2 regions of the Microbacterium sp. NPDC076895 genome follow, and region 2 is predicted to be linked to the other one. Evidence: predicted binding sites of a transcription regulator. Region 2 holds the regulator's gene; the other holds the start of a gene.
What was found. Region 2 encodes HrcA, which represses chaperone genes, less so after heat shock. Its sites were predicted from a motif close to TTNGCACTCGNNNNNNNCGAGTGCNAA; they were not measured.
Positions count from the first base shown of each region.

Region 1: groES (co-chaperone GroES) is a predicted target of HrcA. The motif match lies at 6,549-6,575, and genes of this name have one in related genera.

Region 1 is NZ_JBFBMQ010000003.1:51,426-65,820, reverse strand. It holds gene AB0O89_RS03560 (ABC transporter ATP-binding protein) at 1-255, shown strand, start outside; gene AB0O89_RS03555 (ABC transporter substrate-binding protein) at 630-1,898, opposite strand; gene AB0O89_RS03550 (heavy metal-associated domain-containing protein) at 2,143-2,349, shown strand; gene AB0O89_RS03545 (heavy metal translocating P-type ATPase) at 2,349-4,655, shown strand; partial or broken gene AB0O89_RS03540 (metal-sensitive transcriptional regulator) at 4,652-4,843, shown strand; gene rarD (EamA family transporter RarD) at 4,847-5,788, opposite strand; gene groES (co-chaperone GroES) at 6,170-6,466, opposite strand; gene AB0O89_RS03525 (PHB depolymerase family esterase) at 6,818-8,161, shown strand; gene AB0O89_RS03520 (class I SAM-dependent methyltransferase) at 8,202-9,395, shown strand; gene AB0O89_RS03515 (DUF4190 domain-containing protein) at 9,511-9,879, opposite strand; gene tsaD (tRNA (adenosine(37)-N6)-threonylcarbamoyltransferase complex transferase subunit TsaD) at 9,876-10,976, opposite strand; gene rimI (ribosomal protein S18-alanine N-acetyltransferase) at 10,973-11,491, opposite strand; gene tsaB (tRNA (adenosine(37)-N6)-threonylcarbamoyltransferase complex dimerization subunit type 1 TsaB) at 11,488-12,177, opposite strand; gene tsaE (tRNA (adenosine(37)-N6)-threonylcarbamoyltransferase complex ATPase subunit type 1 TsaE) at 12,476-12,982, opposite strand; gene alr (alanine racemase) at 12,979-14,118, opposite strand; gene AB0O89_RS03485 (holo-ACP synthase) at 14,115-14,395, opposite strand, start outside.
Region 2 is NZ_JBFBMQ010000005.1:98,509-112,903, reverse strand. It holds gene leuS (leucine--tRNA ligase) at 1-1,533, shown strand, start outside; gene AB0O89_RS06070 (helix-hairpin-helix domain-containing protein) at 1,627-2,205, shown strand; gene AB0O89_RS06065 (ComEC/Rec2 family competence protein) at 2,257-4,605, shown strand; gene holA (DNA polymerase III subunit delta) at 4,615-5,643, shown strand; gene rpsT (30S ribosomal protein S20) at 5,699-5,959, opposite strand; gene AB0O89_RS06050 (alpha/beta hydrolase) at 6,067-6,792, opposite strand; gene lepA (translation elongation factor 4) at 6,868-8,715, shown strand; gene AB0O89_RS06040 (DUF1990 family protein) at 8,726-9,370, shown strand; gene hemW (radical SAM family heme chaperone HemW) at 9,370-10,578, shown strand; gene hrcA (heat-inducible transcriptional repressor HrcA) at 10,689-11,723, shown strand; gene dnaJ (molecular chaperone DnaJ) at 11,772-12,887, shown strand; gene AB0O89_RS06020 (16S rRNA (uracil(1498)-N(3))-methyltransferase) at 12,890-13,627, shown strand; gene AB0O89_RS06015 (HIT domain-containing protein) at 13,680-14,027, shown strand; gene AB0O89_RS06010 (PhoH family protein) at 14,092-14,395, shown strand, end outside.

The DNA.
Region 1 (14,395 bases), on a different contig from region 2:
GCCGTCATCCTGCTCGACGAGCCCTCGGCGGGCCTGTCCCCCGCCCGGCAGGATGACGCGTTCCTGCGGGTCTCGGAGATCAACAAGGCCGGGGTGACGACGATCATGGTCGAGCAGAACGCTCGCCGGTGCCTGCAGATCTGCGACCGCGGCTATGTGCTCGATCAGGGCAAGGATGCCTACACCGGCACCGGCCGTGAGCTGCTCAACGACCCGAAGGTCATCGGCCTCTACCTCGGCACCCTCGGCGCCTAGCCCCGCGCCGCGGCATCCCTCGCTCCCGCGGGACCCCCCGCCTAGAGGCGCGAACCCACACCGTCGCGCGCGAACCCACACCTCTTCACCCCCGAAACCTGTGGGCTCAGCACGGATGCTGTGGGTTCGGCACCTCACACCGGCCCGTCACCCCCGCACGATGCCCGCACCATGCCTCGAGGCATCCACCTCCCCACCCACTCGCGAACCCACACCTTCGTGCGCGAGCCCACACCTTCCGACGCAGGAATCGTGTGGGGTCAGCACGGATGCTGTGGGTTCGGCGCGCAGCTCGGCCGGTCGCACGGATGCCGCACACAACGGAAGCGGGGCCCCGACCCGAAGGTCGGAGCCCCGCTCGCTAGCCGTGAGGCTTACTGGTATGCGACGTAGTCGTTGTCGGCGGTGTACTGGTAGATGCCGATCGACGCCTCGGTCGGGTCGCCCACGTCGTCGAACGTGATCGGACCGGAGATACCGTCGTAGTCAGCAACTCCGCCGCCGTTGATGATCTCGGCGCACGCGGCGAACGTGGTGCACTTCTCACCGTCACCGGATCCACCCGAGACTTCCACCAGCTTGTCGGCGATCGCCGCGCCATCCGTGGAGCCGGCGGCAAGCGACGCCAGCGCGAGCAGGATGACGGCGTCGTACGACTCGGCAGCGTAGCTGAACTCGGTCAGCTCCTCGTTGCCCTCGTCGACCCAAAAGGTGTTGAGCGAGTCGGTGAAGTCGGTGATCGTGTCGATCGAAAGGCCGGGAAGCGTTCCCTTGGCTCCTTCGAGCGAACCACCCACGTCGATGCCGTTGCTGCCGAACTGCGACAGGTTGCCGTCGACGAAGTAGAGCTTGTCGGCGGGCACGCCTGCGGCGAACAGCTCGGGCAGGATCGTCTTGACCTCTTCGAACGTGATCAGAGCGATCGCGTCGGGGTTGGCCGCGACGACCTCCGAGACCTGAGCCGAGAAGTTCGTGTCACCCGTGTTGTACGTGGGCTCGGCAACGACGGTGCCGCCGGCTGCCTCGAACGCGTCCTTGACGAAGCTCGCAAGACCGGTGCCGTACGAGTCGTTGAGGACGATCATGCCCAGGGTCTGCGCGCCCGACTCGGCGATCAGGTTTCCGAGCACCTCACCCTGCAGGGTGTCAGACGGTGCCGTGCGGAAGTAGAGGCCGTTGTCGTCGTAGGTCGTGAACGCCGCCGACGTGTTGGCGGGCGAGAACTGGATGACACCGGCGCCGACGACCTGGTCGATGAACTGCAGCGACGTGCCCGACGAGGCTGCACCGATGATGGCGGAGACGCCCTCGCCGAGCAGACGCGGGATCTCGGTCTCGTAGGCCTTGTTGTCGGTGTCACCCGAGTCGCCCTGGATCATCTCGATGGTCACGCCCGCGTTCGCGGCATTGACCTCGGATGCGGCGTATTCGGTACCCGCGATCTCCGGCGGGCCGAGGAAGGCGAGGTTACCGGTGACAGGCAGCGCCGTGCCGATCTTGAGGTCGAGGGATTCGCTCGGCTCGGTGGTACCGCTCCCGCCACCGGAGTCGCCGGCGCAACCCGCCAGGAAGACCGCGCTGACACCGACCACGGCGATACCGCCGAGGATCGAGCCGGCGCGGGATCGTGTGAAGACGCCCATGATGCTCCTTGCTGTGAATGGATGCGGGCCGTCAAGCGCCCGCACAGTGCCAATAACCTATCCGCGGACTGGTCTCGCGTGTGTTGCGGTGCGTTAACGATGTGTAACGCCATCAGATCGTTACCTGGCGCAGGTATCCGTCGTGATCTGCGGAGCGGGAAGGGCACGGATAGGCGTATCGTTGAGGTATATACCCCATGGGGGTATATACCTCAACACGGAACGCGCACGGGAGGAACCCGCCATGACAAACCACGAATACCTCGTCACCGGAATGACCTGCGGCCACTGCGAGCACGCCGTGCGCGACGAAGTGTCGCAGATCCCGGGAGTCACGGCTATTGAGGTCAGCGCCGCGACGGGACTCCTGACAGTGACCGCCGACACCCTCGACGACAGTGCAGTGCTGAGCGCGGTCGACGCGGCCGGGTACCAGGCCGCGCGACTGTGATGCCCCTCGGCGGGGGCGGCTCGGCACCGATCGAGCTTCAGATCGGTGGAATGACATGCGCTTCGTGCGCCGCGCGCATCGAGAAGCGGCTCAACCGGATGCCCGGGGTGTCGGCATCCGTCAACTACGCCACCGAGAAGGCTGTCGTCCACGTCGACGACGTCCCGGCCGACGGCGGCGAGGCGAGCGCCGATGCCGCAGCCCTCATCGCCGAGATCGAACGCACCGGATACACGGCGACCCTGCCCGCACCACCGAACCCCGAGAGGGATCACACTGCGGCCGATCCCGAGCTCGCCTCGCTGCGTCAGCGTCTGATCGGTGCGGCGGCGCTGTCGGTGCCGGTGGTCCTGCTCGCGATGATCCCCGCGCTGCAGTTCACGTACTGGCAGTGGGCATCGCTCGCGCTTGCCTCACCTGTCGTCGTGTGGGCGGCGTGGCCGTTCCACCGGGCGACGGCGATCAACCTGCGCCACGGCGCTGTCACGATGGACACCCTCGTGTCGATGGGAGTCTCGGCCGCCTACGTGTGGTCGCTGTACGCCCTGTTCTTCGGCGGGGCCGGGATGCCGGGCATGACGCACGGCTTCACATGGATCGCACAGCCCGGCGAAGCCGGAAACACGATCTACCTCGAGGTCGCCGCCGGGGTCACGACATTCCTGCTGCTGGGCCGCTACCTCGAGGTGCGCGCGAAGCGGCGCGCAAGCCAGGCAGTTCGCGCCCTCCTTGAGGTCGGCGCGAAGGATGCCGCGCTGCTTCGCGGTGGCGCGGAGGTGCGGGTCCCTGTCGCTCAGCTTCGCGTCGGCGACGAATTCGTCGTGCGCCCCGGCGAGCGCATCGCGACCGACGGGGTTGTCGTGTCGGGGACCTCGGCCGTGGACACCTCGACGATCACGGGAGAGTCGGTTCCCGTCGAGGTCAGCGAGGGTGACGCGGTCGTGGGCGCGACGGTCAACGTCGGGGGCCGTCTCGTGGTGCGCGCCACGCGCGTGGGCGAGCAGACGCAGCTGGCGCAAATGGCGCGCCTGGTGGAACAGGCTCAGGCTGGCAAGGCCGAGGTACAGCGACTGGCCGACCGCGTCGCGGGGGTGTTCGTGCCGATCGTCATCGTGATCGCCGTCGGGACTCTCGTGACCTGGCTGCTGCTCGGCGGAGGCACGGCGTTGGCGCTGACGGCGGCGATCGCCGTGCTGATCATCGCCTGCCCGTGCGCACTGGGACTGGCGACACCGACAGCCCTCCTGGTCGGCAGCGGCCGCGGCGCGCAGCTCGGCATCCTGATCAAGGGGCCGCAGATGCTGGAGTCGACCCGGCGCGTCGACACTGTCGTGCTCGACAAGACCGGAACCGTGACCGAGGGCCGGATGACGCTCGTGGACGTGCTGCCCGTGCCGGGCGAGGATGCCGCCGAGGTGCTGCGTCTGGCCGGTGCGGTGGAGTCTGCATCCGAGCACCCGATCGCCCGGGCGATCGCGGGTTCCGCGGCGGCCGGGGGCCCGCTTCCCGAGGTGGAGTCGTTCTCGTCCGTAGCGGGGCGGGGTGCGACGGGGGTCGTCGAAGGCCACGCCGTCGCGGTCGGATCGCTGGGCTTGCTCGCCGAGTGGTCGGTGCACCCGGATGCCGAGATCACGGCATCCATCGAGCGCGCCGGCGCGAACGGGACGACCGCCGTTGTCGTCGCATGGGATGGGAAGGCTCGCGGCATCCTCACCGTCGCGGACTCGGTGAAGCCCTCGAGCACTGCCGCCGTCGCCCGGCTGCGCGAGCTCGGGCTGGAGCCGATCCTGCTCACCGGTGACCACGACGCCGTGGCGCGTCGCGTGGCAGATGAGGTCGGCATCCGCGAGGTCATCGCCGGGGTGCTGCCCGCCGAGAAGGCCGCGCAGATCGAGGCGCTTCAGGCGCGCAGCCGAGTCGTGGCAATGGTGGGCGACGGCGTCAACGACGCGGCGGCGCTCGCGCAGGCCGACCTCGGTATCGCGATGGGCACGGGAACTGACGCCGCCATCGAGGCCTCCGACCTGACGCTTGTGCGCGGAGACCTCCTGGGCGCGGTCGACGCCATCCGGCTGTCGCGGGCGACGCTGCGCACGATCCGTGGGAACCTCTTCTGGGCGTTCGCCTACAACGTGGCGGCGATTCCGCTGGCTGCCCTCGGGCTCCTGAACCCCATGATCGCCGGTGCGGCGATGGCGGCATCCAGCGTCTTCGTCGTCGGCAACAGCCTGCGGCTCCGCCGCTTCCAGAGCATTGACCCGGCTGTCGGATCCCGCACCACACCCAACGAACGGAGCCCGCGATGAGCGACACCCTGGAGACGACCCCGCACGGGGCGACGGATGCCGAGCATGATGCCCACGGGCCGGCGGGCCATCACGGGTATATCGGCGACAAACAGCGCTACCTGAACCGGCTGAAGCGCATCGAGGGGCAGGCTCGCGGCATCCGTTCGATGGTGGAAGACGAGAAGTACTGCATCGACATCCTCACCGGATCAGCTGTATTCGGCGACGTCGCTGACCCCGCGGGCGCGTCGCGCGAACACGACCGAGTCGACGGTCAGCACCGCGAGCGCCACCCACACGAGCGCGAAGCCGACCCAACGCTCGGGCGGCATCGGCTCGCCGAGGATCCAGGCCCCCGTGATGAACTGCATGATCGGCGCGATGAACTGCAGCAGCCCAACGACGGTGAGCGGCACACGCCGCGCCCCGGCGGCGAACAGCAGCAACGGCACGGCTGTCGCGGCGCCCGCGAGACTCACCAGCACAACATGCCAGAAACCGTATGCTCCGACGGAGAGACCAGTCGTCAGTGACGTGACCACCAGCAGCACGATCGCGAGCGGTGTGAGCCACGCCGACTCGAGGGTGAGGCCGCTGACGGCATCCACCGAGGGCCCGATCCGCTTCTTGATCAGTCCGTAGATGCTGAAGGATGCCGCGAGCGTCAGCGCCACCCACGGGACCGTGCCGTAGCCAACGATCGTGACGATGACAGCGATGCCCGCGATCGCGATCGCGATCCACTGCGTCAAGCGCAGCCGCTCGCGCAGCACGAGTACGCCCAGCAGCACCGTGGCGATCGGGTTGATGAAGTAGCCGAGGCTCGTCTCGATGACGTGACCCGACAGGGTCGCGAGGATGAACACCTGCCAGTTGACGTAGATGACAGCTCCGGCCAGCGCCGTCCAGCCGAGCAGCCGTGGCTGACGCACGATCGCGAGAAACGGCCGCCAGGCGCGCATGACGGTGAGCAGGAAGATGCAGAAGACGAGGGAGAGCAGGATGCGCCAGCCGACCAGCTCCCAGCCGGTGATCGGCGCCAGCAGGATGAAGTAGAGCGGCAGGAATCCCCAGAGGAAGTACGCCGAGAACGCGAAGATGCCGCCGACGAGCCGCTCGCGTGCAGCCTCTGCCGGCGCTTCCCGGGCCAGGTGCGCGGCATCCGATCCGGCGATCTCTGCCGCCCCAGATGCCGGAATGTCACCGGTCGCGGGCACGGAACTCCTGTCTCCCGGAACAGATTCGCGCGTCACTCACTCAGCCTAGGGCGCGCCGGCGACCCTGCGACGCGCGTCTGTCGCCCAGCCGCAGTGTCCTCCGGCCGAGTCTCGGCAGATTCCTGCCACGCCCCGCTGCGCGTGCTGCGCCCTGCCCAGCTTGCTGAACCCACACCTCCGTCGCCGAGCCCACAGGTTTCCGCGCGCGAATCGCGTGGGCTCGGCCGCGGTGCTGTGGGCTCGCGGGGATGGGCGGGGCAAAACAGACGGGGCCCGGATGCCGCAGCATCCGAGCCCCGTCGAAGAGTTGTCGACTCAGCGGACGACGACCGCCAGCACGTCGCGAGCCGAGAGCACCAGGTACTCGTCGGCGCCGAACTTCACTTCGGTCCCGCCGTACTTGCTGTAGATGACGCGGTCACCGACGGCGACGTCGAGCGGAACGCGGTTGCCGTTGTCATCGATACGACCGGGTCCGACTGCGACGACCTCGCCCTCCTGGGGCTTCTCCTTCGCGGTGTCGGGAATGACCAGACCACTCGAGGTGGTCTGCTCGGCCTCGACCTGCTTGATGACGATGCGGTCCTCGAGCGGCTTGATGGAAACCGACACGGGTCTACCTCTGCTTTCCTTGAGATACCAAGACTCGTTAGCAACCTCACACCGAGAGTGCTAACGCAAGTGTATTGAAGCTCTGGCACTCACGCAACGCGAGTGCCAATCCTGATGCCGTGACTTCAGCGCCCCCGCGCCCGACCGGCGACGCCCGATCCACCGGCGATGAGAGTCCTGTCATGCACGCGAACTTAACCTGGTATATGAATCATCTTTCAGTTACCGTGAGTGCCGTGCGATGACGCACCTCGGCATCCGCTCGCTGGAGAGGGATGCCCGTGCTCCGACCGGGACGACCGTGCGATGGCGCCCGGGGCGATGGCCGGGGCGCCGACGAAGGGATGACGCATGTTCTCTCGTGTCCGAAAGCGCGCAATCGGCGCGCTCCTGGCGGCCGGCTTGGCGGTGGCGGGCCTGGCCGTCGCAGCTCCCGCCGCTCAGGCGATCACCTGTCCCCCGGGATTCGAGACCCTGCCCGGCTGCACGAACGGCGGCGGTGGATCGGGTGGCGGCTCGACCGGCGGCACCGGCACGTGGACGACCGAGACGATCGCCGGGATGTCGGTGCGCCTGTACACCCCGACGACGGCTGCCGCCCTGCCTTCCGGTCGCGCGCTGATGATCTCGCTCCACGGATGCGTGCAGAAGGCATCCGATCTGCAGTCCGCGGGCAACTGGGCACAGACTGCTGACGAGTACGGCATGATCGTCGCGCTGCCGGATGCCCCGAACGGCGGAGTCATCCTCGGCTGCTGGGACTACTACGACGCGAATCACTCGCGCAGCGCGCCATCGCGCCACGACGACAACCTGCTTTCGCTGGCCTCGACACTCACCGCCCGCACGAGCCTCGATATCGACGCCGACCAGGTGTACGTCTCGGGGCTTTCGTCCGGGGGCGGGCAGACGATGGTCATGGGATGCCTCGCGCCTGACGTGTTCGCCGGCATGGGCATCAACGCCGGACCGACGGTGGGCACCACCTCCGGTCAGATCTCGTCGGTGGCGGTCTCGAAGAACCAAGGAGTATCGACGTGCACGGGCTTCGCCAGCTCGGCATCCGGCGCCTTCGACACGCAGCTGACCTCGGTCGTCTACGGCAGCAATGACTCGACCGTCGCGCCCGGGTACAACACGCTGAACGGTCAGATCATGGCTGACATCTACGACGCCGATCAGACCTCGAGCTTCGGCCTGTCGGGCCTTGCCGGCACCAACACGTCGGGTTCGGGGACGCTGTACTCGGATGCCGAAGGGCCTCGGGTCTCCGTCATCCAGAACACCGGGCTCGGCCACAACTGGCCAGCCGGTGCGGGATCGGGCGGCTCGTACATCAGCGCGAACAGCATCGACTACCCGGCTTACGTGACGGAGTTCTTCTTCGACAACAACCGCCGCGTCGACCGGTCAGGCGAGCCGACACCCACACCGACACCAACCGGAACGCCGACACCGACACCGACGGTCACTCCTTCGCCGACGCCGACGCCGACGGTCCCGCCGAGCGACTGCGTCACCGCAACGAACGCCGCCCACAAGGCTGCGGGGCGGGCCACCTCCTACGGGGTGAACCCCTACAACCCGTATTACGCGATCGGAACCCAGGACTACCTCGGTCTCGGCGATGCCACCGTGACGAGTCTGCAGCGCATCTCGGCATCCTCCTGGGATCTCGTAAGCAGCTGCAGCTGACACGGATGCCGCGTGCAGCGCCCGCACCTAGGGTGGATGGATGGACATCGCCGAGGTGCGGGCGCTGCTGACGCCGGCGGGGCTCGACCTGCTGAACAGCCTCGGCCCGGTCTCCTCCAGCGACGAGGTGGCGCGCATCGTCTCACGGCTGCGTAGCGCCGGCCACTCCCCCGATCTGGTGTCGGCAGTGGTCACCCAGGCGCGGCTTCGGGAGCGCGCGCGGTCGAAGTTCGGCGACTTCGCGGGACGGATGCTGTTCACCCGCGCCGGTCTCGAGCAGGCGACACGCCTGTCGGTGGCAGCCCATCACGCCGGGCGGTTCCGTCGCGCGGGAATCGAGCACGTCGCAGACCTCGGCTGCGGGATCGGCGGTGATGCGCTGGCTCTGGCAAGTCTCGGCATCCGTGTCGGCGCCATCGACGCCGACGAGGTGACCGCGGCCCTCGCGACCGTCAATCTCGCACCGTTCGGGGCCGCGGTCACCGTGCGCCACGGGCTCGCTCAGGAGCAGGATCTCAGCGGGGTCGAGGCTGTCTGGCTTGACCCCGCCCGGCGCGAGGCGGGCGAGACGGGACGCACGCGCGCTGACGACTGGTCGCCGCCGCTGGAGTGGGTCTTCGAACTCACCAGCCGGATGCCGGCCGGTATAAAGCTCGGGCCGGGACTCGATCGTGATCGCATCCCCGACGGGTACGAGGCGCAGTGGGTCAGTGCCGACGGCTCGACGATCGAGCTCGTGCTGTGGTCGGGCGCGCTCGCGCGCGAGGGCGTGACGCGGTCGGCGCTGATCCTGCGCGGGCAGCACGCCGCCGAGCTCACGGCGCCCGCCGACAGCGAGGACGAGCCGGTGCGCACGCTCGGACAGTTCATCCACGAACCCGACGGGGCAGTCATCCGTGCCCGGCTGATCGGACAGGTTGCGAGGTCACTTCGGGCGGGGATGCTGGCGGAGAAGATCGCGTACCTCACCGGGGATGACGCGGTCACGAGCCCCTTCGTGCAGAGCTTCCGGGTTCGCGAGGTGCTCCCGGCCGACACGAAGAAGCTCGCGAGGGCGCTGAAGGAGCGCGGAATCGGCATCCTCGAGATCAAGAAACGGGGAGTGGATGTCGACCCCGCCGCCCTCCGTCAGAGCCTCAAGCTGAAGGGTGAGGAATCCGCGACCCTCATCATGACCCGTGTCGGGGGCTCCCGCGTCGCGGTCCTTGCCGACCGCGTTCCGCCCGCCCCCTGACCTGACCTCTCGGCGGGCGACCCCTCCCGTTCGGTCGCGCCGTCCTGCGACATCCAGCCCACCCGACCCACAACACGGCGCGACCGAATCCACCGGGCCCGGGCCCTGGCCGGAGTCAGGTCAGCACGGCCCAGGCGTAGAGAAGCCAGCCGGCGCTGTAGAGGATCGACACACCGCCGAGCACGATAGCCCACACGGCGACGCGCCTGCTGTCCTGCGGATGCCGCAGCGCCATGATGCCCGCGACGATCGCGACGATCCCGATGACAAAGCCCCACCCGACGAACAGCGAGACAGCAAGGCCCACGATCGCGAACCCCAGGGCCCACCCCGCGAACCCCCGGTCGAAGCTCGCGGGCTCGACGGGTCCGGCATCCGGTTCCCACCCCGGGTGGTCCGGCGACGGGTCGGGGCCGCTGAGGGTGGTCGGCACATCGACCGGGGCCGTCGGAAACCGCGAGAACCCCCGAGAACGATCAGTCATCCTGCCTCCCCCGCGACCTGGATGTCGGTGATCGGCAGGGTCGAGTCGGCCCCGAAAGCCATCGTCGACGGGGCACGCCCGGCCATGATCAGTTCCGAGGCGAGCGCCGCGATCATTGCCCCATTATCGGTGCACAGCGACAACGGCGGAATCCGCACCGTCACACCAGCCGCAGCGGCGCGCTCCAGCGCAACCTCGCGCAACCGCCGGTTCGCGATGACTCCGCCGCCCAGCAGCAACCGCGGCACGCCATAGTCAGCGCACGCGGCCAGCGCTTTGGTGACGAGCACATCGACGACGGCCTCTCGGAAGGATGCGGCGACATCCGCTGTCGAGACGGGCTGGCCTGCGGCATCCTGCTGTTCGATCCAGCGCGCGACGGCTGTCTTCAGCCCCGAGAACGAGAAGTCATAGCGGTGCTCGGCCAGGTCGCTCGCGCGCGAGAGCCCCCGGGGGAAACGGATCGCGTTCGGGTCGCCGGCCCGCGTGCCGCCGTTCCCGTCAGATCCGGATGCCGCGGCACGATCGATCTCGGGTCCTCCCGGATAGGGCAGGCCAAGGATGCGGGCGATCTTGTCGAAGGCCTCGCCGGCGGCGTCATCCACGGTCTCGCCGAGCAACTCGACGTCGCTCGTGAGATCGCGGACGAGCAGGAGCGACGTGTGCCCGCCCGAGACCAGCAGCGCGATCGTCGGGTACTCCAGCGGCTCCGCGTCAACGTCGAGGAGGTCTGCCGCGATGTGGCCCACGAGGTGGTTGACGGCATAGAGCGGCTTGTCGAGCGCAACGGCGAGCGCCTTCGCGGCGCCCACGCCGACCATGAGCGCCCCCGCGAGCCCCGGTCCCGAGGTGACGGCGACGGCATCGATGTCGCCGAGCTGGACCTGCGCCTCGGCGAGCGCCGCTTCGATCGTCGGTTGCAGCGCCTCGAGGTGTGCGCGCGCGGCGACCTCGGGGACTACTCCGCCATAGCGGGCGTGTTCGTCCATGCTCGAGGCGATCGTGTTCGAGAGCAGCGTGCGTCCTCGCACGATCCCGATGCCGGTCTCGTCGCAGCTGGTCTCGATCCCGAGGACGAGCGGTTCGGCGGCGCTCACGTGCACACTCCCCCGGATGCGACGGCGGTGGGTTCATTTCCGGCGGCCTCGCGACGCGCCGCATCCCACCCCACGAGGTCGAGCTGCATGATGATCGCGTCCACATCGTCGGGCTGGTAATAGCGCGGGCGACGCCCGGTCTCGATGAAGCCCTCGCGGCGATACAGGCCCTGGGCTACCGGGTTGTCGTCGCGCACTTCGAGGAAGACGGTCCGTGCGCCCGCGTTGCGGGCGCACTCGAGAAGCGCGGCGAGCAGCATCCGTCCGCGGCCTGTGCCTCGCTCGGCGGCATCGAGCGCGATGGTCTGAATGTCGGCATCAGCTGCCCCTCGCACTGCGCGCACCCCGCCGTAGCCGATGACCCGCCCCGCCTCTTCGACCACCAGGTATGAGCCATGCGGCGACGCGAGTTCGCCGGCCATCATCGCCTCTGACCACGCGTCGGAGGGAAACGAGGCCCGCTCGATTGCCATGATCGCGGCGAGGTCGTCGGCGGTTGCGGGGCGGATGCTCATACGCCCACCTTCTTCGGCCCGGCGGATATCGTCACGTCGGGCGAGCGCAGATAGAGCGCGTCACGGGGCCCGACCTCGCGTCCTGCCGCCAGCGAGCGCGCGGCCACCAGCGCGACCATGGCCGCCGAAACCGCCGTCGTGTCGCGGCGCTCCGCACCAAGCCCGGCGAGCACGGCCTCGATCTCGTCGCGCGGGGTGAGCGCGGGTTCGGTAACCCGGACCGGCAACCCGTCGTCATCCATGCCCTCGTAGACCGTGTAGGCCAACTCTCGGCGGCGGGCGTCGGTGACGATCGCGAAACGCTCGCCATCCGCCTCGCCGGTGAGGGCCTGATCGAGCAGGATGCCGAGGGCTGCGGCGTCGTGGCTGACCACCGGAACCACGGGGACGCCGCGCCCGAGCGCAAAAGTGCGGGCTGCTGCGATGCCGACGCGCAGGCCGGTGAACGGGCCGGGGCCCATACCCGCCGCTACCGCCGTGATCTCTAGACGCTCACCGGGTGTGCCGGCACCGGCGTGCCCGAGGGGTGCGTCGGCGCGCGCCGTGCCGAGCACGGTATGGAGCAGATCGCCGATGACTTCGGCGTGCCCGAGCGGGTTCGCGCTCGAGGCCTCGGCAAGCACCACACCGTCGGCCTCGACGACCGCGACCGCGGTGCCGACCGAGGTATCGATGCCGAGAATCACCTCTCCAGGGTATCCGCGCCCGGGCGCCCGGCAGCTGCGTGCCGTTTGCAGGCTCACTTGCCGCCGCGGGCGTGTTTTGAGCGCGTGGCACCTGATTCATCCTGCGTTCGGCGCGGACGTGCCCGCCCGCGCGGTGGCGGGGGCGCATTGCCCGCGGCCCGACGAGCCCGCGGGCCCCGCCGTCTCTGCCCCACGTGTGCGGCTGAACGATGCATGAGCTGCACATCAATGCGCCGCGCATGCACAGAAGTGCCGCACACGTGGGATCAGCGCGCGAACCAGCGCCGAGCCCCGCCGATCAGGAGGGCTCGCGACGGATGCTGACCAGGCGCGGCGCGTCGGCGGCGAGGTCTTCTGTGGCCCGCGAGTACGTGCCGCAGGCGGTGTCGACGCCCGTACCATGCCATTCGCGCTGCAGCTCGACATCCCACCAGTGATCGCGCAGGCCCGACACCATCCCGCGCCCCCACTCGACCACGACGACCGAGCCGTCGTAGTCGATGTCGAGGTCATCGAGCTCTGCCGCAGATCCCAGGCGGTAGGCGTCAACGTGCACCAGCGGCGCCCCGCCGACGAGCGACGGGTGGGTCCGCGCAAGCACGAAGGTCGGACTCTGGATGGGGCCGCGCACGCCGAGCCCCTCGCCGATCCCGCGGGTGAGGGTCGTCTTGCCGGCGCCGAGGACCCCGGTGAGCACGACGAGGTCGCCCGGACGCAGCATCCGTCCCATCTGCACCCCGAGGGCGTGCATGTCGGCGGGGCTCGTGATCTCCCGGTCGCCGATCAGGGCATCCAAGCCGCTCACGACGACACCTGCCGCCGCGGCACGCGCGGACCGATCCGGGTCACGATCTCATAGTTGATCGTGTCGGCGGCGCGCGCCCAGTCGTCGGCGGACGGGACGCCGAGCGTCGGGTCGCCGAACAGCACAGCCTCGTCGCCCACCGCCACCGGGTGGTCACCGACATCCACGACAAACTGATCCATGGCGACGCGTCCGGCTACCGCGAACGGCTTGCCGCCGATCCAGACCGGTCCCCGTCCGGAGGCGTTTCGCGGCACCCCGTCGGCGTACCCGATCGGGATGAGCGCAAGGGTGCTCTCGCGCTCGGTGCGGTGCTGATACCCGTACGAGACGCCGTGTCCGGCATCCACGCGGCGCACCGCGGCAACCGCTGCCCGCAGCGTCATGGCGGGTCGCAGGCCCAGGTCCGCCGAGGTGCGGTCGGCGAAAGGCGACAGGCCGTAGATCCCGATGCCCAGCCGCACGCATCCGAGCCGTGTCTCGGGAAGGGCGATCGCGGCGTGGGTGGCGGCGAGGTGGCGAAGCGGAGGCGCCAGACCGAGCGCGGCAGCCGAGCCCGCGGCATCCAGGAACACCCGTAGCGCCGCCCGGTCGTCGTCGTCGCTCGTGTTCGAGAGGTGGCTGAACAGGCCGATCACCCGCAGCTTGCCGATGCGTTCGAGCCGCGCGGCTTCGGCGAAGACGACGCCGTAGTCCGCCGGCGCGACGCCGTTGCGACCGAGTCCGGTCTCGAGCTTGAGGTGAACCCCGACGGGCCGGTCGACAGATGCCGCGGCAGAGGCCCGCTGCAACTGGTCGAAGCTCGAGATGCCGAGCTCGATGCCAGCTGCGGCGGCTTCGCGGAAGGAGGTGCCGGGCGCGTGCAGCCAGGCGAGGATTGGGGCTGTGATGCCCGCACGGCGCAGGGCGAGCGCCTCGGTGATGTCCGAGACGCCGATCCGGGTTGCACCGCCCGCGAGCGCCGCGACAGCCGACCTCGTCGCCCCATGGCCATACCCATCGGCCTTCACGACCGCGATGACCTCGGAGTTCGTCATCCGTCGCAGGTGCTGCACATTCGCCGCGATCGCGGCGACGTCGACGGATGCCTCGCGCAGCATCCCCTCGGGCAATCTCGACCCCGGCATGACGCTCATGCCACTCCCTCCTCAGCGATGCGGCGTTCCTGGGCTGATTCTGCAATCACATAGGCGGTGGCCAGGTGTGCGTCGTGCGACATCGACAGGTGCAGGGTCGTGATCGATCGGGCGGCGACGACCTCGGCCGTCGAGCCCGTGAGTGTGAACCACGGCCGACCGGATGGCTCGGGAGTGACTTCGATCTCGGTCCAGTGCACCCCGTCCGACCCGCCGAGCGCCTTGATGAGCGCTTCCTTCGCGGCGTACCTGGCCGCCAGCGACCGCGGTTTCAGCA
Region 2 (14,395 bases):
GACTACGGCCACGGCGCGGTCATGGCAGTGCCCGCACATGATCAGCGTGACCTCGACTTTGCGCGCGAGTTCGGTCTGCCCATCCGCGTTGTTGTGGACACGACCGCACCCGCCACGGGTGCCATCCCGGTCATCGGGGAGGACGGTCCGCTCTCGGAGGATGCCGATGACATCGAGTCCATCGATCCCGCAAAGACGGGGGTGGCGCTCACCGGTGAAGGACGTCTGATCAACTCCGGGTCGCTGGATGGCCTGAGCAAGCGGAACGCCATCGCGCGGATCACCGAGATTCTTGAGACTGCGGGCACGGGGCGCGCCTCGAAGTCGTATCGCCTCCGCGACTGGCTCATCTCTCGCCAGCGCTTCTGGGGTACGCCGATCCCGATGGTGCACACCGAGGACGGTCGTATCGTCCCGGTCCCCGAGGACGAGCTGCCCGTCAGGCTCCCCGACGCTCACGGCCTCGACCTGGCGCCCAAGGGTACGTCCCCGCTCGGGGGCGCTTCCGAGTGGATGGCTACCACCGACCCTGAGACCGGTGATCCAGCCCTTCGCGACCCCGACACGATGGACACGTTCGTCGACAGCTCGTGGTACTTCCTGCGCTTCCTGTCACCGGGCAACGACTCGGTTGCTTTCGACCCCGCAGAGGCGCAGCGCTGGGCGCCGGTGGACTTCTACATCGGGGGTGTGGAGCACGCCATCCTGCACCTGCTGTACGCGCGCTTCATCACCAAGGTCCTGTTCGACATGGGACTCGTCGACTTCACCGAGCCGTTCTCGAGCCTGATCAATCAGGGCATGGTGATTCTCGGCGGCTCCAAGATGTCCAAGAGCAAGGGCAACCTCGTGCTCTTCCACGAGGAGCTCGCGACGCACGGTGCCGATGCGCTGCGCGTGGCTCTTGCCTTCGCGGGCCCCGTCGAGGACGACAAAGACTGGGCCGATGTCTCCACGACGGGTGCGCAGAAGTTCCTCTCTCGCGCGTGGCGCATCGCGCAAGAGGTCACGAGCGAGCCGGATGTCGTCTGGGCGGAGGGTGATGTCGCGTTGCGCCGAATCACCCACCGCCTCTGGGCGGAGGCTCCGGGCCTCGTCGAGCAGACGAAGTTCAATGTCGTCGTTGCGCGGCTGATGGAGCTGGTCAACGCGATCCGCAGAACCATCGACACCGGTGCGGGCCCCGCAGACCCGGCGGTGCGGGAAGCAGCCGAGGCTGTGGCGATGATCCTCGACCTGTTCGCCCCGCACACGGCAGAGGAGATGTGGGAAGCGCTCGGCTACGAGCCGTTCGTCGGGCTCGTCGGGTGGCGTCAGGCCGATCCGACGCTGCTGGTCGAAGACACGGTCACGGCGGTCGTGCAGATCGACGGCAAGGTACGTGCGACGCTCGAGGTCTCTGCCAAGATCGACGGCGCCGACCTGGAGGCTCTCGCTCGCGCCGACGAACGGGTGCTCCGCTCGCTCGCCGGACGCGACATCACACGGGCCATCGTTCGCGCTCCGAAGGTCGTCAGCTTCAGCACGAGCTGACGCCTTCCTCCCCACGGGAGGTCTGCGAGAGCTTCTGCACCGCTTCGGTCCCCCCGTCGCTCGGTGACTGAGTCATCGCCATAGCGTCGCGATGTGGGTGGGCTTGCGCGCGAGGAGCGACGTCGCTGGGGCGTCGGTGCTGTCGTCATTCTGGCCCATGGCGCTCTTGCGATCGCGGTGATCGTGGGGATCGTTCGGGGTGCCGGATCCGCTCAGTCATTGGCCCCAGCGCCGGTGACGGTGGCCACGGCGTCCACCTCGCTCTATGTCCACGTCTCGGGAGCTGTGAACGCTCCAGGGCTGTACGTTCTGCACGCCGATGCGAGGGTCGTCGATGCGGTGGCTGCGGCAGGAGGACTCGCCGAGGATGCCGAGGCTGCCGGGGTCAATCTTGCGCGCCCCGTATCGGATGGGGAGCAGGTGATCGTGCCGCGCGTGGGGGAGGCACCGGCAGCTGGACCTGCCGGTGTCACGGCCGACGGCCGGGTGAACCTGAACAGCGCGGATGAAGGAGCGCTCGACACGCTCCCGGGCGTGGGGCCAGCCATTGCCGGACGGATCATCGAGTGGCGGGAGGCGAACGGGCGGTTCGCGAGCGTCGATGATCTGTTGTCGGTCTCCGGGATCGGACCCAAGATGCTCGAGTCCCTTCGTGATCTCGTCACGGTGTGAGCGGGCCGCCCTGTGCTGAGCGGAGGGCGGCGATGGCGTGCCGCGCGGCTCGTGCCGGCCGCGGTGGTGGCATGGGCGACGGCTTTCGTGCTGGTGAACGCTCCTGCGCTCGCGCCGATGGCGGTCATGGCCCTGGCGGCGGCCGGCGTCGGTGGGGGAGTTGTGCTCGGTGCGATCTCGCGACCGCGCTCCTCGACCGCGGCGTCGGAGGCTGGCGGCGTGTATCGGCGCTCCCTTGCGACGGCAGGCGTCTTGTCTGTTGTCGTTGTGGCGCTGGCGGCGGCAGCTGGGGTCGGCATCCATGTTGCGTTGGCGCAGCCGGGGCGGGATGCCGCGCTCGAAGCCTTCGGAAGCGGCTCGCGTGTCGTCGAGGTCGAGGCGATCGTCAGCGGCAAGGTCGAGCCGCGCGCGGGCGGCCAGCGCGCGTTCGATGCGTCGATCCGACTCATCGGGGCTGATGGAGGTGCGATCTCCGGCTGGACTGACGCGGCAGTACGCGTGTCGGGCGAGCAGGTCAGCAGCGGGCTGGATGTGGGCGCACGTGCACGGATGAATGGAACGAGCAGGCCGGCGTATCCGGGAGATCGTGCCGTTGTTCAGATCCTGGCGCACGAGATAGAGGTCGTCGAACCACCCACCGGCATCCTGCGCATCGCAGCCGACCTCCGGCAGTCGCTGGTCCGAGCCGCCGCGGGTCTGCCCGGCGGCGGGGGAGAGCTCGTTCCTGGACTCGCGGTGGGTGATACCTCAGCGGTCAGCTCCCAGACGGATGCCGACATGAAGGCATCCTCGCTATCCCACCTCACCGCAGTGTCGGGCGCAAACTGTGCGCTCGTCGTGGGGATCGCATTCGTCGTTGCGGCTGGACTCGGGGCTGGGCGCCGGGTCCGCGTCGTTTCCGGTCTCGGTGCGCTTGTCGGCTTCGTCATCCTCGTCACGCCCGAGCCCAGCGTCGTCCGCGCCGCGATGATGGCAGGAATCGCCATGCTCGCGGTCCTGCTCGGTCGCGCTGGCGCGGGGGTCGCGCTGCTGAGCGCGGCCGTGGTCCTGCTCCTGCTCTTCGACCCCTGGTTGGCGGGCTCACTGGGGTTCGCGCTTTCCGTGGCTGCCACGGCGGCGCTTCTGACGCTGGCCCGACCGCTTGCATCGGGGCTGACGCGTGCGATGCCGGCGCCGCTGGCGCTTGCCCTCTCCGTGCCGCTTGCCGCCCAGCTGGCGTGCGGACCGCTGCTGGTGCTGATCGACCCAACGGTGCCCCTCTGGGGTGTGCCGGCGAACCTTCTCGCCGCGCCCGCCGCCCCCGCAGCGACGGTGCTGGGGCTTGCCGCGTGCCTGGCCGCGCCGTTCCCGGTGCTGCAGAGCGGCCTGGCAGCACTCGCGTGGCTCCCGGCAGCCTGGATCGCCGGGATCGCGGATGTCGCGAGCGGGTTGCCCTTCGCACGCGTTCCTTGGGTGAGCGGACTCGTGGGCGCTCTCTCACTCGCTGTGGTGGGCGGACTCGTCGCCCTCGCGCTCGGCCTACCCGCACAGAGCCCCCGGTCCGCCCGCATCCGTCGTGGCTCGGCGCTGCTGCTCGCAGCTCTCGTCACCGTCTGGACCTCCACGACCGTTGTCACCACGATCACGCAGCGGTGGGGCATCCCCGGCGAGTGGTCGATTCTGATGTGTGATGTGGGCCAGGGAGACGCGGTGCTCGTGCGCAGCGAGGGCGCGACGGCGCTCATCGACACGGGTCACGACCCCGCGCTGGTGAGCGCATGCCTCGACCGGGTCGGCGTCACACGCCTCGACTTGCTCGTCCTGACGCACTTCGACAAAGACCACGTCGGCGGCACCGAGGCGGTGATCGGGCGCGCCGAAACCGTGCTGCACGGTCCGACCGACGGAAGCGCCGACGAACGGCTCCTGGAAGAGCTCGCGGCCGCTGGAGCGCAGGTGGTGTCGGCTCAGGAGGGGATGACGGGAACGCTCGGTGGCGCCCACTGGAGCGTGCTCTGGCCGCGTGCCACGGCGCTGTTCGCTGCGGGTAATGACTCGTCGGTGACCGTGAGTATCGAAGGCGGTGGCGTCCCACGATCGCTCTTCCTGGGCGATCTTTCGGCGGATCCGCAGCGGATGCTGCGCGCGAGTGTCAGCGGCGTCGTTGAGGTCGTCAAGGTGTCCCACCACGGCAGCGCTGATCAGGATCCTGGTCTCTACGAGCAGATCGCGCCGCGCGTCGCGCTCATCGGGGTGGGAGCCGACAACACCTACGGTCACCCCACCACGACGACGATCGCAATGCTGCAGGGCAGTGCCGTCGGGCGCGCCGACCAGGACGGGATCGTGGCGGTCGTCGGAGAGGGCGACACCCTCGCTCTATGGCGGGAGCGGGCGGCGTCTGTCGTGGGTGGCGGCTAGGCTTTCGGCATGGCTGCACCCCGTCGCTCGAGTTCCTCGAAGTCGGCGATCCGGCAGGTACCGTGGCGTGATCCGCGTCCTGCTCCCATCGTGCTGGTCTCGGGTCCCGAAGACGTCTGCGCAGAGCGTGCGATTGCGGGTCTGCGTGACTACGTCCGCGCAGAGGACCCCGCCGTCGAGGTGACTGATCTGCGTGCCGACGACTACGTGGCGGGAACGCTGCTCACCGTCACGTCGCCGTCGCTGTTCGGTGAGCCTCGGCTCGTGCGCGTCTTCGGAGTCGAGAAGGCATCCGACTCGTTCCTCACCGAAGCCGTGGCCTACCTCGAGTCGCCCCAGGAAGGCGCAACCGTCGTTTTGCGCCACACGGGCGCGAGCGTGCGAGGCAAGAAGCTGCTCGACGCGATCCGGAGCGGAAAGGCTGATGCTGTCGAGATCGCCTGCCCCGCGGTCAAGCGCGATAGCGACCGCTACGACTTCGCCGCTGCCGAGTTCTCTTCCGCGAACAAGCGGATCGCGCCTGCCGCCCTCCGTGCGCTCGTCTCGGCGTTCTCCGACGACCTCACCGAGCTCGCCGCGGCATGCCAGCAACTCATCGCGGATGTCGATGGTGATGTGACCGACGAGATCGTGCGGCGCTATTACGGCGGACGCGTCGAAACGACAGCCTTTGCCGTGGCAGACACCGCCATCGCGGGACGCTACGGCGAGGCGCTCATTACGCTGCGGCACGCTTTGGCCAGCGGAGCTGACCCGGTGCCGCTTGTCGCGGCGATCGCGTCGAAGCTGCGGACGATGGCGCGTGTTGCCGGCCTGCGCGAGTCCTCTGCCGCGATCGCGGCCCGGATCGGGGTGAAGGACTGGCAGGTTGACCGTGCCCGCCGGGATCTCACCGGCTGGAACGAGGAATCTCTGGGCCGAGCCATCCAAGCTGCGGCGCGAGCGGATGCCGAGGTCAAGGGTGCCTCGCGTGACCCGATCTTCGCTCTCGAGCGACTCGTCACCGTGGTCGCGACGCGCAGCGAGTTCGGGAGCTGACGTCCAGAACGACAAAGCCCGCCCCGAAGGGCGGGCTTTGCATGAAGCGTGAGGCTTAGAGAGCCGCGACCTGCTTCGAGATCGCCGACTTGCGGTTTGCAGCCTGGTTGGCGTGGATGACGCCCTTGCTGACTGCCTTGTCGAGCTTCTTGGTCGCCGTGGCCAGAGCCTTCTCGGCGGCGGCCTTGTCGCCGGCGGCGATGGCCTCGCGGGTGCGACGCACCTCGGTCTTCAGAGCGCTCTTGACTGCCTTGTTGCGCTCGTGAGCCTTCTCGTTGGTCTTGTTGCGCTTGATCTGCGACTTGATGTTCGCCACGTGGAGACGTTCTTTCGTTCGAGTGATGGATGGACTGCCGGCGACGAGAGAGGGGCGTCCACCAGCGATCGTGAGGGTAAAACCCACACACAAGCCAATCAGCGAGTCTACCAGGTCTGTTCGAGGGTCGTGAGCGCGAGGTTCAGGACCGCGTTGAACACTCGAGGACGCATGGCCGTAACCAAGTGACTCGTCCGCGGCACAACGATCAGTTCGGCATCCGGTGCGACCCGCGTGAACAGCCGCTCGTTGACCCGCAGCTGGTCGAACTGGCCGTTCACGAACCACAGTGGGACCTCGATCCGGCCGAGGGCCGACAGCAGGTCCAGCACCGACAAACTGCGAAGTGCCGTGTCTTGCGCGTCGAGCGCATAGCCCCCAGCGCCGAAGTCCGCCCGTGTCTCTGGTGGCAGCGTGGCATCCAGCACCCGTTCACTGAGCCACGCTCCGCGGTTCGGGAGCGAGTCGAACCCGCGGGCGAGAAGTCGATAGGTCTGCAGTGCGGCACCGCGCGGAATGGCCGTGCATGATGCGGCAATCAGGCCGGCGATCGGAGGGGCATCCTCTTGCCCGGCGTACTCGATCGAGAGCAGTCCGCCCATCGAGTGGGCGACCAGCAGGACGGTGCCGTGTTCCTCCGCGGCACGGCGCACGGCCTCATCGATCGTTGCGAACGCACCGTCGAGCAAGAACGTCTCGTTCATCCGCGACCCGTGCCCGGGGAGGTCGACGGCTGTCACGGGGTTACCGCGCTCGATCAGGTACTGCTCTTGCGCCCGCCACATCGTGCGGGAGGTGCGGATGCCGTGAACGAGAACCACCGCGACCGCCATGTCGGTAGAGTAGCCCGCCGTCGCCGTGAGGCAAGGGGGATGCGACAGTGCGCACGCCGGTAGAATCGTGCGGATATGTCCCCCCGTGCCTCTACGCCGCTGCAGCCGGCAGCTACGCCGCCCGCGCAGATCCGCAACTTCTGCATCATCGCGCACATCGACCACGGCAAGTCCACCCTGGCCGACCGCATGCTGCAGATCACGGGCGTCGTCTCTGATCGCGACATGCGTGCGCAGTACCTCGACCGCATGGACATCGAGCGCGAGCGCGGAATCACCATCAAGAGCCAGGCGGTGCGGATGCCCTGGCAGACGGATGCCGGCACCTTCGCCCTCAACATGATCGACACTCCTGGTCACGTGGACTTCACCTACGAGGTGTCGCGCTCGCTCGCGGCGTGCGAAGGCGCGGTCCTGCTCGTGGATGCCGCGCAGGGGATCGAAGCGCAGACGCTTGCGAATCTCTACCTGGCGCTCGAGAACGACCTGCACATCATCCCGGTGCTCAACAAGATCGATCTACCCGCCGCGGACCCCGAGAAGTACGCGGCTGAACTCGCGAGCCTCATCGGCGGCGATCCGGCCGATGTGCTGCGAGTCAGTGGCAAGACCGGGCAGGGCGTGGAGGAGCTTCTCGACAGAATCGTCGCTGAGATCCCAGCCCCCACCGGTGACGCTGACGCGCCGGCCCGCGCAATGATTTTCGACTCCGTCTACGACGCCTACCGCGGCGTCGTGACCTACGTGCGGATGGTGGACGGCAAGCTCGAACCGCGCGAGCGCATCCAGATGATGTCGACCCGGGCAACGCACGATCTTCTGGAGATCGGAGTCTCCAGTCCCGAACCGACCCCGACCAAGGGCCTCGGCGTCGGCGAAGTGGGGTATCTGATCACCGGCGTGAAGGACGTGCGCCAGTCGAAGGTCGGCGACACGATCACGAACCAGCGCAAGCCGGCATCCGATGCCCTTCCGGGCTACACCGACCCCAAGCCCATGGTCTTCTCGGGCATCTACCCGATCGACGGCAGCGATTACGCCGATCTGCGCGAAGCGCTCGACAAGCTCAAGCTCTCGGATGCCTCACTGCAGTACGAACCCGAGACCTCGGTTGCGCTGGGCTTCGGCTTCCGCTGCGGGTTCCTCGGGCTCCTGCACCTGGAAATCATCACTGAGCGACTCTCGCGCGAGTTCGACCTCGACCTGATCACCACCGCGCCGTCGGTGACCTACACGGTCACAACCGACACCGGAGAGACTGTCACCGTCACCAACCCCAGTGAATACCCCGACGGTCGGGTTGCCGAGGTGTCGGAACCAGTGGTGAAGGTCGGCATCCTGTTGCCCAAGGATTATGTGGGTACGGTCATGGAGCTGTGCCAGTCCCGACGCGGGTCGCTGCTCGGTATGGACTACCTGAGCGAGGACCGCGTAGAGCTGCGCTACAACATGCCGCTCGGTGAGATCGTCTTCGACTTCTTCGATCAGCTCAAGTCCAAGACGCAGGGTTACGCGAGCCTGGACTACGAGCCGGCTGGGTCGCAGACCGCCGATCTCGTGAAGGTCGACATCCTCTTGCAGGGTGAGAAGGTGGATGCCTTCAGCTCCATCGTCCACCGCGACAAGGCGTATGGGTACGGCACGATGATGACTGAGCGCCTCCGCAAGCTCATCCCGCGCCAGCAGTTCGAAGTGCCCATCCAGGCCGCCATCGGGGCGCGGATCATCGCCCGCGAGAACATCCGCGCGATCCGTAAGGACGTGCTGGCCAAGTGCTATGGCGGTGACATCACCCGCAAGCGCAAGCTGCTCGAAAAGCAGAAAGAGGGCAAGAAGCGCATGAAGATGGTCGGTCGCGTCGAGGTCCCCCAGGAGGCGTTCATCGCAGCGCTCTCGGGGGACGTCGAGGGTAAAGACAAGTAGTCTGATCGCCATGCGCCGCGGAACCTTCCGGGACGAGACCGTCGACTATGCAGCAGTCGGGGCCACACAGGCTACCGACCTCATGCAGTACCCGCCGGAGAAGAGCGTCCCCGCCGAGGAGTCCTGGCGGATCGGTAGCGGTCAGGCACGATTCGAGTCGGCGACCGAGTCGCTCTTGTCATGGGCGCCGCTGCGCGGGGCCGGGTTGTCGTTGGCCGACATCCGTCCGGCATCCGGGTCCGGCTACGCCGGCGTCGCGTACGACTCGGATGGCGCGCCGATAGCGCCGTCGCGACGCGACGCCGAGCAGCGTTTCGACGCCGAGGGCACTCCGTATGTCAGCGCCGGCGCTACAGTGCATGTCACCGGCCGGCTCAGCGGCTACCGCGCGGATGCCGAACTGCGCGTCATTCTGGCCGTCGAAGAACCCCGGCGCACGGCTTATGCGCTCGGCACCGTGGGCGGCTCTGTCGTCAGCGGCGAGGAGCTGTTCCTGGTCGAGTGGCGCGATAACGACGAGGTCTGGTTCACCGTGCGCGCATTTGACCGTCCCGTATCGACGCTGTACCGGCTGGTACCGCGCTTCGTCCGCGGGCGGCGGCGACGGCTCTTCCGGGCCTACCTGACGGCGGTATCGCCGCTGTTCGCTCCCTGATGGGCGCAGCGCTTCCCCTCGGCGATCCCGTTCCGCGCGACGGATCGCTTCCCGGGGCGGTCATCGACCCCACCGCCCCGCTGTCTGCATACGTCCATATTCCGTTCTGCCGCGTCCGCTGCGGCTACTGCGACTTCAACACCTACACGGCCGAGGAGTTGCGTGGCGCGCGCCGCGAGGACTATGCGGGGACGCTGCTTCGAGAGATCGACCTCGCGTCGGGCGTCCTTTCTGCCCATCCGAGGCCACTGAGCACGGTGTTCTTCGGCGGGGGAACGCCGACGCTGCTTCCTGCCCGCGACCTCGCAGTCATTCTGGTAAGCCTGCGGGATCGCTTCGGGCTCGAGCCGGATGCCGAGGTCACCGTGGAGGCGAACCCCGACACTGTCACACCTGAGGTCACCGAGGAACTGGCCGGTGCGGGAGTCACGAGGTTGTCGATCGGGATGCAGTCAGCGGTGCCGGAGGTGCTTCGGACGCTCGACCGGACGCACCGACCCGAAAACGTTGCGACGGCGGTGCGCGCCGCACGAGACAGTGGTCTGGCAGTAAGTGTCGACCTCATCTACGGCGCGCCAGACGAGACCCTCGATCACTGGCGACGCAGCGTCGAGGCCGCCCTTGCGCTGGAGACTGACCACATCTCGGCATATGCGCTGATCGTCGAAGAGGGCACTGCGCTGGAGCGCCGCATCCGACGCGGAGAACTCGCCACACCCGACGACGATCTGCAGGCTGCCATGTACGAGCACGCTGACACAGCGTTCGAGGAGGCCGGCTACGACTGGTACGAGGTGTCCAACTGGGCGAGGACCCCCGCCGACCGTTCGCGGCACAACCTTGCGTACTGGCACGGCCACGACTGGTGGGGTTTCGGTCCTGGCGCCCACAGCCACGTCGGAGGCGTGCGGTTCTGGAATGTCAGGCATCCTGCTGCCTACGCGCAGCGGCTCGCTGCCGGCGATTCACCGGGGGCGGGCTTGGAGGTCCCCGATGAGGAGGCGCGACTGCTCGAGCGCGTGATGCTGCGGGTGCGTACGGTGGAGGGTCTGCCGGTTTCGCAGCTGGCATGGCAGAGCCGACAAGCCGTTGCCGGTCTCGTCGCGGATGGACTCGTCGACGGTCGCGAGGCGGTGCGGGGGACCCTTGTGCTCACTCGTGCCGGGCGACTGCTGGCTGACGCGGTAGTCCGCGCGCTGACCGCGTGATCCAGGGCGTGGGGGAGAGGCATCCGCTAGAATTGGCACTCTGAGGATGTGAGTGCCAGTGCCACGTCGAGCCGCTGTAACGGCCGACGCCGGATGCGGAAGGAGGCGACATGGTCAGCGAGCGTGGGCTTCAGGTCCTGCGGGCTATCGTGCAGGACTACGTCGATACCCGCGAGCCCGTCGGAAGCAAGGCCATCGTCGAGCGTCACGCGTTCGGCGTATCAGCGGCCACGATCCGCAACGACATGGCGCTTCTCGAAGACGAAGAACTCATCGCGGCACCCCATACCTCGTCGGGGCGCGTCCCGACCGACAAGGGCTACCGCGTCTTCGTCGACCACCTCGCCGAGATCCGGCCCCTTTCACCGGCCCAGCGCGCAGCCATCGCGAGCTTCCTGCAGGGGCCCGGAGACCTGGATGACGCTCTGGCGCGAACGGTGCGGGCACTCACACAGCTCACCGGCCAGGTGGCCATCGTGCAGTATCCCTCGTTTGCCAAGGCGACCATCACGCACGTTGAGCTCGTGGCACTTGAGCCCACCCGGGTGCTTGTCATCGTCGTCACCGATACGGGACGTGTGTCACAACGCCTCGCGCTTCTGACCGTGGCCCTCGACGAGTCAGATCTCGCGCGCGTTCGCGCCGAGGTGTCGACACTGCTTGTCGGCCGCAGCGTCCGTCAGGGGGCGAAGCGCGTCGAGGAGCAAGCAGACAGTGACGTGCGCACCGCCCACCAGTCGGCGGTCACCGAGATCCTTCGAGTCGTGCAGGAGGAGCTTGACGAGTTCCGTCAGGATCGGCTCGTGATGGCTGGCGCGGCAAATCTCGCGCGTCGCGAGAGCGACTTCCGCGGAAGCATCTACCCGCTTCTGGAGGCGATCGAAGAGCAGGTGACGATCCTTCGCCTGATGGGGGAGATGGTCGCCGATGACAACGGGCTCGCAGCCAGCATCGGACGTGAGAACGAGGCGTTCGGGCTGTCGGAGGCATCCGTCATCGCAAGTGACTACGATGCGACGGGCGCGCGGGCACGCGTCGGGCTGATGGGCCCGACTCGAATGGACTATCCCAGCAACCTCGCGGCGGTACGTGCAGTAGCGCGCTACCTCACGGGGCTGCTCGCCGAGGACGAAAAGGGCCGATGAGCCCGTACGAACTGCCCGCGACAACACGCGGGATGCAGAAAGGTGACCGTGGCTGACCACTACGAGGTCCTTGGCGTGTCGCGAGACGCGTCGCCCGAAGAGATCAAGAAGGCATATCGCCGCCTGGCCCGAGAGCTTCACCCGGATGTGAACCCGGGGGAGGACGCTGCCGAGCGGTTCAAACTCGTCACGCATGCCTACGACGTGCTCAGTGACCCGCAGCAGCGCCAGCGCTACGACATGGGCGGCGGCCAGAACGGTGGTTTCGGCGGAGCCGGCGACTTCGGTGGCTTCAGCGACATCTTCGAGAGCTTCTTCGGGGGAGGGGGCGCTGCTCGCGGCGGGCGCCCGCGGTCTCGCAAAGAGCGGGGCCAGGATGCGCTGGTTCGCGTCGACCTCGACCTGAAGGATGTCGTATTCGGTGTCCATCGCGACATCGACGTCGACACCGCCGTCATGTGCGAGACCTGCAATGGTTCGTGCACGCAACCCGGAACAACGCCGGTTCGCTGCGATATCTGCCACGGCACGGGCCACATCCAGCGCACCGTACGAAGCCTGCTTGGCAACGTCGTCACCTCCCAGCCGTGCGGCACATGTCAGGGGTACGGCACGACGATCCCGTACCCGTGCGCGACGTGTCAGGGGCAGGGTCGCGTTCGGGCTCGTCGCACCGTGTCGATCGACATTCCGGCCGGTGTTGACACGGGCCTGCGGCTTCAGCTTCCCGGATCGGGCGAAGTCGGACCGGGCGGTGGGACGCGGGGCGACCTGTACATCGAGGTCTCCGTCGCGACGCATCCGGTATTCAGCCGCGAAGGTGACGACCTGCTCGCAACGCTCGAAGTGTCGATGCCGGATGCCGTTCTCGGCGCGGCCACGACGATCGAGGGCCTCGACGGGCCGGTGGACCTCGAGGTGCGTCCAGGAGTCCAGTCGGGCGATGTGCTGACCATCAAGGGTCGAGGCATCACACCGTTGCGCGGCAATCAGCGTGGTGACTTGCGCGTTGGCGTGCACGTGGTCACGCCCACGAAGCTCGACGCCAAGGAACGGGGCCTCATCGAGGAGTTCGCCAAGCGCACGAAGGCTCCCGCGCCTCACCTGGCGGAGTTCCATCAGGGTCTGTTCTCGAAGCTGCGCGATCGGTTCCGGAACGGCTGATCGTGCCGCTTCACTTCGTCGTCGACGAACCGCTGGATGCCGATACCGGCCAGACCGTGACCCTCACCGGCGCTGAGGCGCACCACGCCGCCACGGTTCGTCGGGTCCGCGTCGGAGAAACGGTCACGCTCGGTGACGGAGCAGGAGTGTGGCTCGAAGGCGCGTGCGAGCTCGTCGCAGCCCGCGAGGTCCTGGTTCGCGTCACGAACCGGGAGGAGGTACCGCGTCCATCCGTGCGGATCGAGCTCGTGCAGGCTCTTGCGAAAGGCGACCGCGACGAACTCGCGGTCCAAGCGTCGACCGAACTCGGCGTGGATGTCATCACGCCGTGGCAAGCTGCCCGCAGCGTTTCGCGGTGGGACGCGGCCAAGCGTGAGAAGGGTGTCACGCGCTGGCGTCAGATCGCGCGGGAAGCAGGCAAGCAGGCGCACCGTGCGTGGCTTCCAGAAGTCGGCGGCCCGCTGACGACTGCACAGTTGTGCGAGCGGGCCGCGGCGACCCGGATGCTCGTGTTGGAGCCGACAGCGGCGCTGCGTCTCAGCGAATGGATGCCTGACCCGACCGACTGCCGCGATATCGCTATCGTCGTCGGGCCCGAGGGCGGGATCGACGCAGGCGAGCTGACGTCCCTCGAAGCTGCGGGCGCGACGCTCGTGCGCCTGGGCGAGCATGTATTGCGTACTTCCACAGCGGGACCCGCGGCAATCGCTGTGCTCAGCAGCACGCTCGGCCGGTGGTGATCGTGCAAGTGGTAGCTGGGCCCGCCGGAGAGGCCGTCGGTAGACTGAGCGCATGAGCGAACCCTCCGTCTTCACCCGCATCCTGCGTGGCGAGATTCCCGCAGAGATCCTCAGCGAGACCGAGAACGTGTTCGTCATCCGGGATATCGCTCCGCAGGCGCCGCTGCACCTCTTGGTCATTCCGAAGACCGCCGAATACCGCGATGTCACCGAGCTTGCGGCGGGTGATCCTGCGTTGCTCGCCGAGATGGTGGCGGTGGCGGGGGATGTCGCCGCAGAGCATGGCAGCGGCGATTTCCGACTGGTCTTCAACACCGGTCCCGGCGCGGGGCAGACGGTCTTCCACGTGCATGCCCACGTGCTCGGCGGCGACCTTGCAGAAGGCAGTCTCGGTGGCTGATTCGGACAACAGTGCGGAATCCGGAGATCGCGTCACGGAGCGGTTGTTCGCCGACGGTGTAGCCATGGTCCAGCTTCTCGGGCCCGAAGACAGGCTGCTGCGCGTGGTCGAGCGGGAGCACCCGGATGTCGACGTGCACGTGCGCGGGAACGAGATCACTCTCGCGGGAAGCGCCGCAGCTGTGGCCGCGGCCCGAGAGCTCGTCGAGGAACTCCTGACGATGACGCGCACCGGTCACGATCTCGCGCCAGCTGACGTATCCAGCTCGAACCGTATCCTGCGAAGCGATGGCAACCCACGTCCGTCCGAGGTCCTGGGCGAAGCGATTCTCTCCAGCCGCGGTCGGGTGATTCGTCCGAAGACACTCG